Regions from separate parts of the Shinella sp. GW821-FHT10F02 genome, predicted to be linked through region 4. Evidence: riboswitches for the same ligand, from Rfam matches in the RefSeq annotation. Region 4 holds a riboswitch; each other region holds the start of a gene.
What was found. Region 4 has a riboswitch for cobalamin ahead of AC1RWL_RS31985 ((2Fe-2S) ferredoxin domain-containing protein). Riboswitches for the same ligand answer to the same signal wherever they lie in the genome.
Positions count from the first base shown of each region.

Region 1: linked by a shared signal. The riboswitch ahead of metE (5-methyltetrahydropteroyltriglutamate--homocysteine S-methyltransferase) and the one ahead of AC1RWL_RS31985 ((2Fe-2S) ferredoxin domain-containing protein) in region 4 are both predicted to bind cobalamin.
Region 2: linked by a shared signal. The riboswitch ahead of AC1RWL_RS11540 (CbtB domain-containing protein) and the one ahead of AC1RWL_RS31985 ((2Fe-2S) ferredoxin domain-containing protein) in region 4 are both predicted to bind cobalamin.
Region 3: linked by a shared signal. The riboswitch ahead of bluB (5,6-dimethylbenzimidazole synthase) and the one ahead of AC1RWL_RS31985 ((2Fe-2S) ferredoxin domain-containing protein) in region 4 are both predicted to bind cobalamin.

Region 1 covers NZ_JBXASL010000006.1:268,387-272,590, forward strand. The annotation lists gene AC1RWL_RS20065 (alpha/beta hydrolase family protein) at 1-57, opposite strand, end outside; gene AC1RWL_RS20070 (hypothetical protein) at 65-241, opposite strand; gene AC1RWL_RS20075 (endonuclease/exonuclease/phosphatase family protein) at 297-1,307, opposite strand; cobalamin riboswitch at 1,476-1,689, shown strand; gene metE (5-methyltetrahydropteroyltriglutamate--homocysteine S-methyltransferase) at 1,790-4,123, shown strand.
Region 2 covers NZ_JBXASL010000003.1:361,879-366,082, forward strand. The annotation lists gene AC1RWL_RS11535 (peptidoglycan-binding domain-containing protein) at 141-2,111, shown strand; cobalamin riboswitch at 2,183-2,552, shown strand; gene AC1RWL_RS11540 (CbtB domain-containing protein) at 2,600-2,776, shown strand; gene AC1RWL_RS11545 (CbtA family protein) at 2,789-3,577, shown strand; gene cobU (bifunctional adenosylcobinamide kinase/adenosylcobinamide-phosphate guanylyltransferase) at 3,579-4,103, shown strand; gene cobW (cobalamin biosynthesis protein CobW) at 4,108-4,204, shown strand, end outside.
Region 3 covers NZ_JBXASL010000003.1:504,462-508,665, reverse strand. The annotation lists gene AC1RWL_RS12240 (phytanoyl-CoA dioxygenase family protein) at 1-413, opposite strand, end outside; gene AC1RWL_RS12235 (DUF2865 domain-containing protein) at 709-1,812, shown strand; gene bluB (5,6-dimethylbenzimidazole synthase) at 1,805-2,497, opposite strand; cobalamin riboswitch at 2,543-2,764, opposite strand; gene AC1RWL_RS12225 (SDR family oxidoreductase) at 2,821-3,639, opposite strand; gene AC1RWL_RS12220 (diguanylate cyclase domain-containing protein) at 3,721-4,204, opposite strand, start outside.
Region 4 covers NZ_JBXASL010000019.1:3,691-7,894, forward strand. The annotation lists gene AC1RWL_RS31980 (ABC transporter substrate-binding protein) at 1-950, opposite strand, end outside; gene AC1RWL_RS31985 ((2Fe-2S) ferredoxin domain-containing protein) at 961-1,758, opposite strand; cobalamin riboswitch at 1,852-2,043, opposite strand; gene AC1RWL_RS31990 (ATP citrate lyase citrate-binding domain-containing protein) at 2,405-3,688, shown strand; gene AC1RWL_RS31995 (CoA-binding protein) at 3,711-4,204, shown strand, end outside.

The DNA of each region.
Region 1 (4,204 bases), on a different contig from region 4:
GAGAAGCACGGTGGTCGGGGCGTTCTCCGGGCCGGTGAACAGGAAGCGGGCGCTCATCGCTGCCTCACTTCGCGTGGTCCTTCACGTCGCCGGGCGCGATCGGGTCGCTTGCCGGAAAGGTCTCTTCGAGCGCCTCTTCCAGATAATCGTCCTGCTCGGTCTTGGCATCCTTGTCCTTCTGCCGGGCGCGCTCGGCTTCCAGCGAGGTCTTCGGGCTGTCCTTCTCGGTCGGCATCGTCATCTCCCGTGTTGCTTTCTTCCAAGATAGGGCATTTTCCCGTCGAGACGAGAGGCCATCAGGTCTCAGGCAGGGTGAGTTCGGCAATGACGGGCAGGTGGTTCGAGCCGAAAGACGGGCCGACGCGGCGCGCGCGCACGGAAATATCCGGCGAGACGGCGACATGGTCGATCGAGGCGCCGATATAGGCAAGCGCATCGAGTTTCAGGCTGAAGCGCGTGACGGGCTGCAACCAGCCGCCCGCCGTGGAGGCAAGGCCGGCCTGCTTTAAAAAATTGCGGAAGAAGGGCGACCAGGTCGGCGTGTTCCAGTCGCCGGCGACGATGACCGGCGCTTTTTCGAGATCGCCCTTCACGGCGTCGGCGGCGGCCGAGAGATAGTCGTTGCGGTCGCGCCATTGCCAGAGCCGGCGCGGCGTCTCCGGGTGGAAGGCATAGAGGAAGATCGGCTTGCCGCCCATGTCGAGCTCGAGGCGGAGCGGCTGCTTGTAGGCGCGCTCCTCGGTGAAGGCGCGCTTCAGCTCGGTCTCCGCCCGGATCGGCAGCGTGGAGAAAACCTTCAGGCTGTCGCGGATGCGGGTGTCGACGCTGCTTTCATAGGCGAACAGGCCTGAGGCGGAAAGCGCCTGCTCCCAGCGTGCCGTCGTCTCCTCCAGCACGACGATGTCGGGCTTTTCCCGGCGCAGCAGGTCGATGAAGACAGCCGGGTCCTCGCGGTTGCGCACGTAGAGATTGGCGGTCAGCACCTTCAGGCCGCTCGTCGCGGCAGAGGCGCGCGCAGTCGGCACGTCGGCCGCCGGTATGAGGGCGATGGCGAGCCCGGCAAGCGCGATCACGATCGCCTTCAGGCGCCGCGTCACGACGGCCGCAACGACGAGCAGCGCGCCGGTGGCGACGATATAGGGCCAGGCAAAGGTCAGCAGGTCAACAAGCCAGAACCGGTCCCCGGCAAGCACGACGATGCTGACGGCGAAGAGATAGGCGATGACGCCCGGCAGGACGAGGACACGGTAGGCAAGGGCAATCGGTCCCCGGCGCGGCACTATCGGCATCGACTGTTCCTTCTGCATCACGGGATTCGCGGGAGGTCGATTCCCGTAACGGGAGGTTTGCATGTACCCCGCACATCCCGACGCTGCAATGACATCATGGGCGAGGACTGCACGCTGCGTTAAGCCGGGCGACAAATAAAGACATAAAGATTTCTTTATATGTCTTGACATTGCCGGCGATATCACGCCAAGTCGCGTCGTCGTGGTTCCCTGGGTCGTCCGTCCGTCCCAGGGCTAAGAGGGAATCCGGTGCGTCGATCCGTCGGCAAAGCCGGGGCTGCCCCCGCAACTGTGAGCGGCGAGTTGCTGTCCAACAATGTCACTGAGGCGAAAGCCTTGGGAAGACGGACAGCGGCGACGACCCGTGAGCCAGGAGACCTGCCAAGACAACAGAACGTCCACGGGCGGGGTGTCCCGGTGGTTGCTGCATCTCGCCGGCAACGGCAGAGCCTGCACGCGTCCGCTCAACCCATGCCCCCACAAACCAATGGGGTATGACAATGTCCAAACAAACTCTCCCGGTCGCCTCCCTCGGCTTCCCGCGCATCGGCCGCCATCGTGAACTGAAGTTCGCGCTCGAAGGCTTCTGGTCCGGCAAGCTCACGGAGACCGACCTCCTCGAAACGGCGAAAAAGCTGCGCGCCGAAAACTGGGCGCTTCAGCGCGACCAGGGCATCACGCGGATTCCCTCCAACGATTTCTCCTTCTACGACCATGTGCTGGATACCGCCGTGATGGTCGGCGCCATTCCCGCCGCCTATGGCTGGGATGGCGGCGACGTGCCGCTTTCGCTCTATTTCGCCATGGCGCGCGGTAGCCAGGGCGATGGTCCTGCCGATTGTGGCCATGCGCATCACGGCCACGGCGTTCCCGCGCTCGAAATGACCAAATGGTTTGACACGAACTACCACTACATGGTGCCTGAGGTCTCCGAGGATCAGGCCTTCCGCCTCACCACGCAGAAGCCGGTCGCCCACTTCCTGGAGGCCAAGGCGCTCGGCATCCACACGCGCCCGGTCGTGCTCGGCCCGGTCACCTTCCTCAAGCTCGCGAAGGCGCGGCCATCCACCTTCAAGCCGTTTGACCTCCTGGCAAGGCTTCTGCCGGTCTACGAGGAACTGTTCCGCCGTTTGGCCGAGGCAGGCGCGGACTGGGTTCAGGTCGACGAACCGATCCTCGCGCTCGACCTCACCGAGGGCGAGCGTCATGCCTTCAAACTCGCCTATGAAGGCTTCGCCAGGGCCGCGCCCGGACTGAAGCTGATGCTGACGACCTATTTTGGCGCGCTGGCGGACAATCTTTCGGCTGTTGCCGCCCTGCCGGTCGCCGGCCTTCATGTGGATCTGGCGCGCGCGCCGGAGCAACTCGACGCGGTCGCTCAGGCCGTGCGTGCGGATCAGGTCCTGTCGCTCGGCGTGATCGACGGGCGCAACATCTGGCGGGCGGACCTCGCATCCGTCTTCGACCGGCTAACCCCGGTCATGTCCGCCCGCGGCGCCGGGGCGGTCGAAATCGCCGCCTCGTGCTCGCTGCTGCATGTGCCGATCGACCTCGATCTCGAAACGGCGCTCGACGCGGACCTCAAGACCTGGCTTGCCTTCGCGACGCAGAAGCTCGGCGAGCTTGCCACGCTCGGCAAGGGCCTGGCGCAGGGCAGGGATGCCGTTCGGCAAGCCCTGGACGACGCCTCGCGGGCCATCGCCGCCCGTGCCGCATCGCCGAAGGTGACCGACCCTCTGGTGCAGGGCCGCATTGCCGGCATCGACGCGGGCATGAAGACGCGCGCGAGCGCTTTCGACGCACGCCGCCGGATCCAGTCGGAGGCGATCACGCTGCCGCTGTTCCCGACGACGACGATCGGCTCGTTCCCGCAGACGAGCGACGTCCGCAAGGCGCGCTCCGCCCATGCCAAGGGCACCCTGAGCTATGCGGACTACGAAGCCTTCCTGCAAAGGGAAACGGAAACCGCCATCCGCTGGCAGGAGGAGATCGGCCTCGACGTGCTCGTGCACGGCGAATTCGAGCGCAACGACATGGTGCAATATTTCGGCGAGCAGCTGTCCGGCTTCGCCTTCACGCAGCATGCCTGGGTGCAAAGCTACGGCTCGCGCTATGTCCGCCCGCCGATCATCTTCGGCGACGTCTCGCGGCCGAACCCGATGACGGTGCGCTGGTGGCACTATTCGCAGTCCCTCACCGACAAGCCGGTGAAGGGCATGCTGACCGGCCCGGTGACGATCCTCAACTGGTCCTTCGTGCGTGACGACATCGCCCGCAGCGCGACATGCCGCCAGATCGCCCTCGCCATCCGCGACGAGGTGGTCGATCTCGAAAAGGCCGGCGCGAAGCTGATCCAGATCGACGAGGCGGCGCTTCGCGAAGGCCTGCCGCTCCGCCACAAGGACTGGCAGCATTATCTCGACTGGGCCGTCGAATGCTTCCGCCTTTGCGCAAGCGGCGTGGCGGATGGCACCCAGATCCACACCCACATGTGCTATTCGGAGTTCAACGACATCATCTCCACGATCGCCGCCATGGATGCCGACGTCATCTCCATCGAGACGTCGCGCTCGAAGATGGAACTGCTCGACGCCTTCCGGAACTTCGAATATCCGAACGAGATCGGCCCGGGCGTCTACGACATCCACTCGCCGCGGGTGCCGGAGGTGAAAGAGATGACCGATCTCCTGTCGCTCGCCCGCGAGCGCCTTCAGGATCGCCAGCTCTGGATCAACCCGGATTGCGGCCTGAAGACCCGCAAGTGGGAGGAGGTCAAGCCCGCCCTCGTCAACATGGTGGCAGCCGCCGCCGAACTGCGCCGGGCGGCGCAGTAACAACGCGTGGCCCGGCCGCAAGGCCGGGCCGTGTCGTTGCTTCTATCGAGGATGTCGTATTCCCGAAGGTCATTTCGTCCT
Region 2 (4,204 bases), on a different contig from region 4:
TCGCGCCCCTGAAACGTTCAGCCATCGGGTTCCTGTGACGACCGGCCTGCCGCACCAAAGTTGCGCCAGAATTCGGTGCGAGGACAGATGGAAATCCGCCCGGTTGCCGGGCGCAGCGCCTTCGAAAGGGTGAGACGACTATGGGTTCTGGACCTCTCGCACGATCCGTTCTGGTGAGGATCGGCCTTGCAAGCCTCGTCGGGCTGACGCTCGCAGGCCAGCCGGCAATCGCCTTCGCCCAGGCCACAACCGGCAAGGAAGCCGGAAGTGCCGGAAAACGCTGGGAAGAGGAATTTTCGCTCTGGCAAAAGGTTTCTGCCGGCAGCGACCTCACGCAGTACGAAACCTATCTGAAACAATATCCGAACGGCACCTTCGCCTCGATGGCGCGCCTGCGCATCGCCGAATTGCAGGCCGCCGCCAAGGTGAAGCAGGCGAGCGGCACCTCCACCGAGCAGGCCGAGGCGGACGCCAAGGCCAAGGCGGAACAGGCGGCCGCTGCCGAAAAGGCCAAGGCGGAAGAGCAGGCGGCTGCGGAAAAGGCCAAGGCCGAGGAAGAAGCCCGGAAAACCGCGGAAGCCGAGAAGGCCAAGGCCGATGCGGAAGCGGCGCGCCTGAAGGCGGAGGCCGAGACGAAGAAGGCTGAAGAAGAGGCACAGAAGGCCGCCGAGGCCGAGAAAGCCAAGGCGGAGGCCGAAACGGCACGCCTGAAGGCCGAAGCCGAAGCCAAGAAGGCTGAAGAGGAAGCGCAGAAGGCTGCCGAGGCGGAGAAGGCCAAGGCTGCGGAAGAAGCCCGCCTGAAGGCGGAAGCCGAGGCGAAGAAGGCGGAAGAAGAAACCGCCGCCCGTGCGCTGGCCGCGGAAAAGGCCGCCGCCGAGGAGAAGGCAAAGGCGGAAGCCGCGGCCGCGGAAAAAGCCCGCACCGAAGAGGACGCCCGCCTGAAGGCGGAAGCGGAACAGAAGGAAGCGGCTGCACGCAAGCTGGCCGATGAACAGGCCGCCGAGGCCGAGCGCCTCAAGGCAGAGGCCCAGGCGGCTGCGGACAAGGCGAAGGCGGAAGAAACGGCGCGCCTGAAGGCCGAAGCCGAACGCCAGAAGGCCGAAGAGGCCGCGGCCGAGCAGAAGGCGCGGGCCGAAGAAGAAGCCGCCGCCCGTCGCGAGGCCGAGGCCAAGCGCATCGAAACCGAGAAGGCCGCCGCCGAAGAAAAGGCGCGCATCCAGGAAGAGGCCGCTGCCGCGCGCAAGCTCGCGGAAGAGAAGGCGGCCGAAGTGGAGAAACTGAAGGCCGAAGCAGCACGCGCTGCGGCGGATGCCGAAGCCAAGGCAGCGGAAGCCGCCCGCTTTGCCGAAGAAGCTGAAAAACGCGCCGAAGAGGCTGCGCAAGCCGCAAAGCAGGCGGACACCGACAATGCCGAAACCGACGGGGCCGACACCGGCGAAGCAGCGACCGCCACCCGCGAAACCGAGACGCAGGATGCCGAGCGCAAGGACCGCGGCCTCGCCATCGAGCGGGCAGACGACGCGAAGAAGCGCGAGGAAGAGACCTTCGAGAAGGCCGTGCTCGGCGGCACGCAGGAATCCTTCCAGGCTTATCTCGACGAATATCCGAATGGTCGTTTCGTCGGGGATGCCCGCGAACGGCTCGCAGCGCTGGCCGATACCAAGCGCGAGGAGGCGGTGACGCCGAAGCAGGAAACCGAGACGGCCATCATCGACACCGAGCGCCAGGCCGTCGAGGAGCGGCCGATCGTCGATGCCCGCGAGGCCTACATGGATCGGTCGCTTCGCGTGCAGGCCCAGCGTTTCCTGAGCGCGCTCGGCTACAATACCTACGGCGTCGACGGCGTCTTCGGTCCGCGCACCCGCTCGGCGATCGCCGCCTGGCAGGGTTCCTCCGGCTATCGCGCCGATGGCTACCTGTCGCGTCCGCAATACCGCGCGCTGCGCCAGGCTGCGCAATATGCCGAGGCCCGGCAGAACCGCCAGCGCCGCTACCAGCAGGACTACGACGTGCTCGAAGGCCCGGTCGACGGATACTACGAAGAGCGCGAGTACCGCGGCGACAGCTACTACAACGATGGCGGCGGTCTGGTGATCATTCCGGGCTATTGAGATGCCAACGGCGGTTTCAGCACAGGCGATGGCGCTGCCGATCGATTGACTTGCGCGATGCGGAAGCATAATCATCCGGATTATTGGATGGTTCCCGGATCCGGAAACGGATCGGGGAGTAAATGGGAATGTGACGCGGCGGACCCAAATAGGGCGCTGCAATCACGGCCGACCCCGCGACTGTAGAGTGGCGAGGGACGTTCATCCGGAGGGCAGGATCTGTGTGCGGGACGAAGCAATGGTGCTTCAGGCCGTGCCTGGGAAAACCAGCCGGAAAAGCCACTGGGTGGCATTGCGATAAGCCGGGGCCGGACGCCTCTTAGTCTACGAATCGTCCACCCTTTTGCGATGCGTCTACCCGGGAAGGTGAGAATGTTCCGCAGGCGTTGAAAAACGCCGGACGCCGCGAGCCAGGAGACCTGCCAGCCGATGAGGGCATTTCGCCCGACCTGGGGAGGGGCTTCCCCAACGCCTGCACGGAGGTTGTCATGGCTGTTTCTTCAACGTCTTCTGTTACCCTTTCCGCAAACGACCGCCTTGTTGCCGGCGTTTTCGCGCTTCTGATCGGCGCCTTCCTGGTGTTCGGCGCGGGCCTCGCGAATTCGGCCGTGCTGCACGACACGGCGCACGACACCCGTCACTCCTACGGCTTTCCCTGCCACTAAGGAGTTTTTGACATGATCGTTCGTTATCTCCTGGCCGCCTTGGTGGCCGGGCTGTTCTCCGGCGTGCTGATGACAGCCGCCCAGGAGGCGCGAGTCGTGCCGCTCATTCTCCATGCGGAGGAATTCGAGGGCGGCGGCGAAACCGCGCCGGCCACCGAAGGCACCACGCCCTCCACCGATGGCGCCACGCAAACGCAGGAGCATTCGTCGCTCGGCGCCGTCCTTCTGGATGTGGCTTCGTCCTTCTCGCCGATCTCCGTTGCCTACGCCCATGAGGGCGAAGAGCACGAGGAGGGCGGCATCATGTTCGGCATGAGCCGGTTCTCCGGCACGCTGCTCGCAAACCTGGTGACCGGCTCGGGCTTTGCCCTGCTGCTCGCCGGCTTCAGCCTCGTTTCCGGCCATCCGATCACGGTGGCGAACGGCGCGCTGTGGGGTGCTGCCGGCTGGCTTGCCGTGCACATGCTGCCGGCCATCGGCCTGCCGCCTGAGCTTCCGGGCTTCCCGGCCGCCGATCTCGGCGATCGTCAGGTCTGGTGGGTCGCGACCATCGTGCTTTCGGCCGCAGGGCTCTACCTGCTCTTCCTCAAGGACGGCATCGTCGCCAAGATTGCCGGCATCGTGCTGATTGCGGCGCCGCAGGTCTACGGCGCGCCGCAGCCGGGCGACATTTCCAGCAATGTTCCGGCCGTTCTCGGCGCGGAGTTCGCCGTCGCGGCGCTGGCCACGACGCTGTTCTTCTGGATCGTGCTCGGCCTCTCGCTGGGTTTTGCCAACGAGAAGATCGCCAAGGCCGCCTGATATGGCACAGACATCGCCCGGAGCCGTCCTGGTTCTGGGCGGTGCGCGTTCCGGAAAATCCGCTTTTGCCGAAAGGCTGGTCGCCGAGACCGGCCTTTCGCGTCATTACATTGCCACCGGCCGAGCGTGGGACGACGAGATGCGCCAGCGCATCGCCAAACACCGCGAGGATCGCGGCGAGGGATGGGAAACCCATGAAGAGCCGCTTGCGCTCGCCGCGCGCATAAAAGATGTCGCGCGCGAGGATCGGGCGGTGCTCGTCGATTGCCTGACGCTCTGGGTCACCAACCTGATGCTGGAGGAGCGCGACATGGCCGCGGAATTTGCCGGCCTCGCGGATGCGATCGAGGGCGCGCCGGGCCGGCTGGTCTTCGTCTCCAACGAGGTCGGCCTCGGCATCGTGCCGGAAAACCGCATGGCGCGCGAATTCCGCGACCATGCCGGGCGGCTGCATCAGCAGATCGCCGCCCTCGTGCCAGAAGTCTATTTCGTCGCGGCCGGACTGCCGCTGAAAATGAAGGGTTGAGCCTATGCTGCAACAGAAAATCCCCGCCACCGTCATCACCGGCTTCCTCGGCGCGGGCAAGACGACGCTGATCCGCAACCTGCTCCAGAATGCCGGCGGCA
Region 3 (4,204 bases), on a different contig from region 4:
GAAGAGACGTAGCGCAGGAGATTGGTGACGCGCGGATCGTTGCGCGCGGCCTTGAAGCCCGGCAGGCTTTCCAGGTCGCTGTCGTCGATGATGGCGCGGCGTGTGACGGTTTCGCCCTGCAGCATGTCGTAGCGCTCGAAATCACGCTCGGCGATCTCGCGGGTCACCGCGGCAAAAACCTCGGGCGACAAAAAGTCTTCGATTTTCACGAAGCCGTTTTCGGCATATTGCCGGCGATATTCCGGGGCGACGAGCTTTTCCAGCTTGGTGCGGCGCCAGGCGGCCATGCGCATGGCGAGCGAGACGCGCTTCTCGTGCAATCCCTTGCGGTTCAGCCACTTGCTGCCGATGACGGGATTGTCGGCGAAGGATTTTGCGCCGGATGCGAGCTGGAGCGCGTAGAAAGGGCTCAACAAAACTGACGAAATCCGCATGTTCACCTGCCTGTGACGGGCCGGTCTTCCGCCAAACGGCGGCTGCGCGGCGACGGGCGCATAACCGGCTGTTGTATGTGCGCAGAGTGCTACACCAAGCCCCCGGCGAGATCAATTGCGGGCAGCTGGCAAAAAGATGAATACGCAACTCATATTTTCCGCCGCGCATTAATCACAAATGCGGGAGCACGTTGCGCTTCCCTTCATGCAGCCTATGATAGGATATGCTTATGCGGCCGGACCACGGCCCCGACAGTTTCACAGGATCGATGATTTGAAAGGTTTGACCCGCCTTCTGTTTGCCGTTGCGACCGGCTTGCCGCTCCTGTTTTCGGGCGGCACGGCGGCAGCGGCGGTGTGCGAGCAGATCCAGGCGGAGCTTGCGAACCTGCCCAAGGTGGTGGTGGATACGGCAAGCGCGCGCAAATATGCCGGCGCCATCGCCCGCCAGAACATCCAGTTGCGCAAGGCCAAGAGCGACCAGCGCCGGCTCGGCTGCTCCGGCGGCAGCATCATCGTCGTCGGCGGCGCCAATGCGGCGGCCTGCGACACGCTCTCCACGGTCATCGGCAAGATGGCGCGCAACCTCGACATCCTCGACAAGAAACGCCGCGAATTCGCCGGCGGCACCTCGTCGCAGGGCAAGCGCACCCGCCTGACCGCGCTGCTCGCAAGCAACGGCTGCAATGACGAGGCGAAGGTGGTGCCGATCGCGGCGACCGAAACGCTGCGCACGCTCGATGAAAAACGCACGCTCCCGCTCGGCACCACGCCGGAGGGCAGCGAGCGCCTGCAACTGCGCTCGCTCGGCGGCGGCTCCGGCCATGGCAACCTGCGCACCGTCTGCGTGCGCACCTGCGACGGCGGCTTCTTCCCGATCTCGTCGGGCGCAACCCCGCTCGATTTCCGCCGCGACCAGCAAGTCTGCGCGATGATGTGCCCTGAGACGCAGACCGAACTTTTCTACCAGTCGATGACCAGCGGCCAGGAGACCGACCAGATGACCTCGACGGTCACCGGCCGGCCCTATTACGAAATGCCGAACGCCTTCTCCTACCGCACGCGCGACCTCTCCAAGCCCGGCGCCTGCGGCTGCAATCTCTCGGCCTATTACCAGGAGATGATCAAGCGCGAGAAGGCGCTGAAGGGCAGCGAGACGGCGAGCACCGGCAGGGATGATGACGTGGAAGGTGGCTCGATCACCACCATCCACACGCTGCCGAAGAAGGACGAGACGCCGGCCAAGCTGCCGGTGAAGGTCGAGGAACGCGACTACGACCCCGCGAAGAGCAAGGTGCGCACGGTCGGCCCGGTCTTCCTGCCGGCCAACGAATCCGCCATCGATCTCGGCCGCCCGGCCGATGCCGGCGTCAACTAACGCCCGCGTCCGGCCAGCGCTCCTCGAACACCAGGTCCTCCAGCGGCAGGCGCTGCCGCCACCCCTTCACCGCAAGCTCCGGCTCGGCATAGAGGCGATCGACAAGGCCGACGCAAAGCCAGGCAACGATCTCGACATGCTCGGGAATGCCGAGGACGTTCCGGATGTCGCTGTCGTGGAAGATGCTGACCCAGCCGACGCCCACCCCTTCCGCCCGCGCCGCAAGCCAGAGGTTCTGCACAGCACAGACCGTGGAATAGACATCCATGCGCGGATTGTGCGTGCGCCCCAGAACGACGGTCCCGCCGCGCGTCGGGTCGCAGGTGACGCAGATCGACAGCGGCGCCTTCAGGATGCCTTCGAGCTTCAGGGCGCGATACTGCGCCTGACGGTCGGCGTCGAACATCGCCGCCGCTTCCGCGTTCGCCTTGAGGAAGGCGGCATGCACCGCGCGCCGGGTCGCCTCGCTGCGCACCAGCAAAAAATTCCACGGCTGCATGAAGCCGACCGAGGGCGCGCTATGGGCGGCGTGCAGCAGGCGCCCCACGAGATCGTCCGGCAAGGGATCGGGCAGAAACTGGTCGCGCACGTCGCGGCGCGTTTCGATGGCATGATAGACGGCGGCCTTGTCCTCGCTGGAAAAGGCGCCCGCCTGGACCAGACGGTCGCACGGTTCGGCTCGCATCGTCATCTCCCCAACAATGCGTAAAACCTTCCGCCGTCCGCGCGGTTCGGTCTATCTTGCCAGGCCGGTCTTCTGACTTCGGGTCACGCGGCCCGCACCTGCCTTCCCGGTTGAACAACCAGTGGCAAAAGCCTGAATCGATTCAAGCTTTTACGATGCGATCCATCCCCGTCACAGCGCTGGGCACGTTCCGGACTTGAGGCTCTTGCCCGCACCGGATTCCCGATTCTCCTGCGAAACGCAGGCACCTGACGGAAACGATATGCGCATGGCTTGGCGGCGCGATCAAGCCTGCCCGCGCCGCGCATCGGCCTGTCAGCGCCTCAAAGCGGCGCGACCGGATGCGGCGAGCCGTCATAGGCACCCCAGATCGACTGGTCGAAGCAGATCACCGAGCCCGTCATCAGGCCGGACTCCTCCGAAGACAGATAGGCACAGGCACGCGCCACCTCCGCCGGATCGACCAGCCGGCCGAAGGGCTGGCTTGCCGCCGCCTTCGCCAGCCAGTCATCGGCCGCACCGTGGAATTCACGCTGGATGCGGTCTTCGCCCTCCGAGGCCATCCAGCCGATATTGAGGCCGTTAACGCGGATGCGGTTGCGAAGCACGGCATAGGCCGTGTTCTTGGTCAGCGTCTCCAGCGCACCCTTGGAGGCGCAATAGGCGGAGATGAACGGCTGGCCGGCCTTGGCGGACATCGAGCCTATATTGACGATGGTGCCCTCGGTCTTCTCACGCCGCATCACCGAAATCGCCTCCTGCATCAGGAAGAAGGGTGCGCGCACATTGACCGCGAACATGCGGTCGAACAGTTCCGGGCTGGTATCGAGGATCGTGCCGCGGTCGGTGATGGCGGCGGCGTTCACCAGCGCATCGATGCGGCCGAAGGCCTTGTCGCAGGCAGCGATCACCGCGCGCGCATCCTCGACCTTTTCGAGGTCCGCCTGCACATAGAGCGTCTTGACGCCCGTCGCGCCTGAAATTTCCTGCGCCTTCGCCTCGCCCTTGGCGGCGTTGCGGCCGCAGATGACCAGCCCCGCCGCACCCCGCTCGGCAAAAAGCCGGGCGATCGTCGCACCCAGCCCCTGCGTTCCGCCCGTCACGACGGCGATCCTGCCGTCCAGCCGTGCTCCATTGCTCATTTGCGCGCCTCCCAGAAAGATGTGACTCAATCTCTCAAAGAGTGCATCCAGCCGCTTGTTCCGCAAGCATTTTCGGCATGGTCAGGCCGCGCGGGCCTCGCCGGCCTCGATGATCATCTCCTGGCCGATATGATCCGCATGGACGGCGCGGTTGCGGCCGGCGTTCTTGGCGGCATAGAGCGCGGCATCCGCCATCACCATCACGTCGTGCACGGAGCCGCCATGCTGCGGGAACTGCGCGATGCCGGCACTACCGCCGATGACGAGCAACTGGCCATCATAGGCGATGGGCACCTGCGTATCGCGCACGAGGCTGCCGGCAAGCTCCAGCAGCGCCTCGCAACTCCGCTCGCCCGTGAGCAGCACCGAGAATTCGTCGCCGCCAAGACGGGCGACGCAGCCCTGCTTGCCGATGCGATCGGAAAAACGCCGAGCCACGGCCTGCAACACGGCGTCGCCTGCGGCATGGCCATGCCGGTCGTTGACCGCCTTGAACTTGTCGAGGTCGAGCGCGAGGATGGCGAAGGGCTTGTTCTCGCCCTTGCGGATGGCGCGGCGCACCTCC
Region 4 (4,204 bases):
GCCTTCGCCACGTCGGTTGGGCGCTGTTCCCTGCCGGCAAAGGGGAAGTAGGCGGCATAGGCGCCGGTCGCGGGTTCACCGCCGTTGATCGCAGCCGCCAGTTCCTTGCGATCGAAGGCGAGGTCGAGCGCCTGACGCACCTTCACATCGGCCAGTGCCGGCCGGCCCGTGTTGAGGAAGGCGAGATATTGGTAGCCGACCGGGAAGGACTTGATCGTCAGGTCGGGATTGGCCCTCAGCCGGCTCACCACCTCAGAGGGCAGGCCGAAGGCGAGGTCGAGCTCGCCCGACTCCAGCGCGAGCGTCATGCTCTGGGCGTCACCGAATCGACGGAAATCGACTGACGAGCGGGTCTCGGCGCCTGTGAAATGGGCGTTCGGTTCCAGCGTCAGAGATGTATCCGCCTTGAAATCTGCGATCCGGTAGGGACCGGTAAAGACGGCAGCGCCGTCGCCGGCGGGCTTGTAGGCGATGAGCGGCCATTCGGCGAAGAGCGCCTGGAGGAAGGAGACCGGCTTTTCCGTCGTGATTTTGAGCGTCAGATCGTCGGCCGCTTCGAAGGTCAGCTTGCCGCCTGTCGCGAGCGCCGCCTTGTTGGTAGCGAAGGTATGGCCGAAGCCGGCGGCGAGTGCGTCCGCCGTCACCGGCGAGCCGTCGGAAAACAGCCGGCCAGGTTTCAAAGTCACGGTCCAGGTGAGATCGCCCGTGCGTTCGGCCTTATCCGCAAGCGCCGGCACCAGCTTGCCGTCCTTATCGACGGTGAAGAGATTTTCGCCGACGCCATGGCTGACGAGCGCCCAGCCATTCGAGCCCTTGGCCGGATCCAGCCCGCTCGTGATGTAGGTGGCACCGACATGCAAGGGCTCGCCGGCGAGTGCCGGGCTCGGGCCGCCGATGGCGAGCGCGGCGAGCCAGGCCGCAGCCAGGGGCGAAAGGATTTTGAACGACATGGTCTCTCCTTCAGTTCTGTTCGGGAAGATGGCGAAGCCGCTGCTTGCGGCCGGTCGGGTGATAGGCGAAGTCCTCGACGACCCGGCCGCCGAGAAGATGGTCGGCGATGATCCGGTCGACAGCCTCCTCGGTGACGCCGCCGTAATAGGTCCCTTCCGGGAAGACCTGGAGGACGGGCGCGAGGTTGCAGGGGCCGAGACAGGTGGATTTGGCAGTCATGACACCATCACCGGTCACGCGCAGCTTCTGCCGTTCCTGCTCGTTGCGCAGGTGACCCCAGATGGCATCCGCGCCGGCCGAATTGCACGGGCCGCCCTGGCAGACCAGGACGCGGCGCTTATGCGCGGGCACGAGCGAACCTTCTGCTGCCGGCCGGGCGGGCGGCGAGAGGTCCAGGTCCTGTGATGTCGCAGCGAGGTCTTTTATGAGCTGCGCCATCAGCGTGCTCGATGTCGGGCTCGCGGCAATCGACAGGGCCGGCCAGGGCCGAGGATCGACCGCGCGCCAGCGTTTCAATGTTTTCGTCAGCCAGTTGTAAAAACTCGGCTCCATCGGCAGCATGAGCGGAATGAGAAGAACGCTGCCGACCTTCGTGTCGACGAGGCCAGCCAGCGCCTCTCGCAAAGAGGGCGTGCCCTGCTCGGTGAAGGCGAAACGCACGACCGGAGCGCCGCCGAGACCCTCGGAAAGCGTGGCGAGGCGCTGCATGTCCTGGTGCGGCGCAGCGGCGAAGGCGGACTTGGCCAGCAGCAGCACGGCATCGTGCGCGGACGGCGGCGCGGGAAGTGGAGTGTCGTCGGTCGTCAACGCTGCCTCGTTTCACGGGGCTGCATTGAAAATGACGGTCGACCCCGGCATCTGCCGACAGCGACCATCATTCCTGTGGCACACCCCGACCACGGAATTATCGAATGTCAGGCAGGTCTCCTGGCTTGCGGGTCCAAGCCCTCCGCCCGTCTTCCCGGCATTGCTGCCAGTGACAAAGTGGATGAAAGGCTCACCGCTTACAGTTGCGGGACAGCTCCGGTCTTGCACCGGATTCCCTCTTAGCTCCTGCCAGAGGCAGGAGAACCATGACGCGGTGAACCTACAGTCTCGGGCTGGGCTGTCAACCGGACAACGAAGGGCTTCAGGGCATTTTCAAATCGCCGGCCCTGCCTGAACGGAGACTTGGAGAGAGAGCATTGATGGATGAGGCGTTGAAGGCGAGCGGCGATGCGACTTCGCCTGCTGTCGCTTCTTGTATAGCCGGCAAGCTTCAGTGAACGCTCGACGTCCGACGAAAACGTTCCCAGATAGAAATCCCGATGCTTGCCTTCGGCGAGAGGAACGGGGCAGCGTTGCAGAATGGACCGGGAGATGTCTTGACAAGTACCATTTTATGAACGAACGTTCGTATGCTAACTCTAGCCAACCAAGAATCCTTTCGCCACGCTTCCACCGAGGAGATGCAATGCAGATCGCTGGACTTCTTTACGGGTCGGCCTTGTTGAAGCTTGTCGGCTTCGAACACGCGCCATTGCTGGGGCCGAGTGCTGATGAAAGTGAAATCAAGTCCATGATCGAGGCTCATGGCTCGGTTTTCGTGAAGCCCGTTTTTGGTGCCGCTATCGGCAAGAAGGGCAAGGCCAATCTGGTGGCCCGCGCCTACGACCTGAAGACTGCGCTCGCACAGAAAGAACGCCTCTACTTTGCGGAGCACTCGAACGAAACGATCTCGGTAAAGGCAAATGGGGTCACGTACGAAGCCTATGTCCCCTCCGAGCATGAGATATATTTCTCAATTTCCGACAGCACGAAATTCCGGGCGCCGACCGTCACGATCAGCCACTGCGGCGGCGTGGACATTGAGCAACTGCCGCATGACCAGGTGGCGGAGATACCGTTTGATGCACTGACGGGCCTCAAGGCCTTCGTCATAGCGAATGCGCTTGCAGATCTTGGCGCGCCACCGGAGATCATTTCACCCCTGGTGCAGGCGCTACCCAGGCTTTGGGAGCTGTTTCGGAACTACGGCGTTTCGACCCTGGAAATAAACCCGATACGCCTTCTTCGTGGAGAAGGCGGGCGTCTCGTGCCCGTCGCGTGCGACTTCAAATGCGCGTTTGATCGAGACGATCCCCGTGTGGCTCGCCTTAACCTTCCCGAACACCTGTTTAGTGTCGAGCGCTCTGATTTCGAAATGGAAATCAATGCGCTCAGGACGCACCAGGGGCAAAGCGACGTCTTTGTGGTCAATCCGAACGGGACGATCCTGGCGCCGACTTTCGGTGGTGGCGCAAATGCTCTGGTAACCGAGATGCTTGGTGAGGACGCGATAATTTCCACCGACTTCGGTGGAAATCCTCCGTATGAGAAAATGAGGAACGTGGCGAGCATTTGTTTTCGTCACTGGCTCTCAAGGGCAAACGTTCTTCTGGTGATTGGGGGACGATCCAACAACACCGATATCTTCACAACATTCAGTGCGATTGCCGACGCGCTGCGCGAGCATTTCTCGCGCGCGGGACCTACGCCTCTTTTTGTCGTCGTGGGGAGGGGCGGACCAAATCTTGTCCGGGGAATGGGGGCTTTCGCCGAAGCACTCGATGCGCTTGGCGTGCCATACCGATTCTTCGGTTTCGACAGTGCCCTCAGTGAAGTCGTTGATTTCGCGCAGTGTGCAAACACGTGGATGAGGACTGGCGGCCGCGAAGCCATTTCAAGAAACCTCGCGACCGGAATTTCCGCTCCCTAATCTCAAGAAGCAGGATTGGCCTATGGATCGACGGCAGAACTCGCACGCGCTGCGGCGCGGACCGTTTCATCATTTCGTCGGGGTGCGGCAGTTGGACGAAATTGCAACACGGCAAGATCGCGTGTGCGTCCTGAACATCCTCGGGCAGGAGTCCCGCCTCGTTACCCCGGTTAGCCATGTCTTCTCCGGCGGCGGCATTGTCTTCGGAACGTCACCCGGGAGGTCTGGCACGGTCTTGAAGACCGAGATTGGAGACATTCCGGTGTTCAACGATGTGCGTCAGGGATTGGCCGCGGGGCACGCATTCGATACGGGAGTTGTCTATCTTCCGCCGTCCGCTGTCCGCGACGGCGTGGCTGAGCTCGTGCGCGTTAATCCGGATCTCAAGAAGATCGTCATTGTGACCGAAAAGGTATCGGTCCATGACTCAAGAGAGATCCGGGCCATTGCCCAGGCGCATCAGGTCGACGTTTTTGGAGCAAATAGCCTGGGTGTTGCGGACAGTTGGAACCGAGT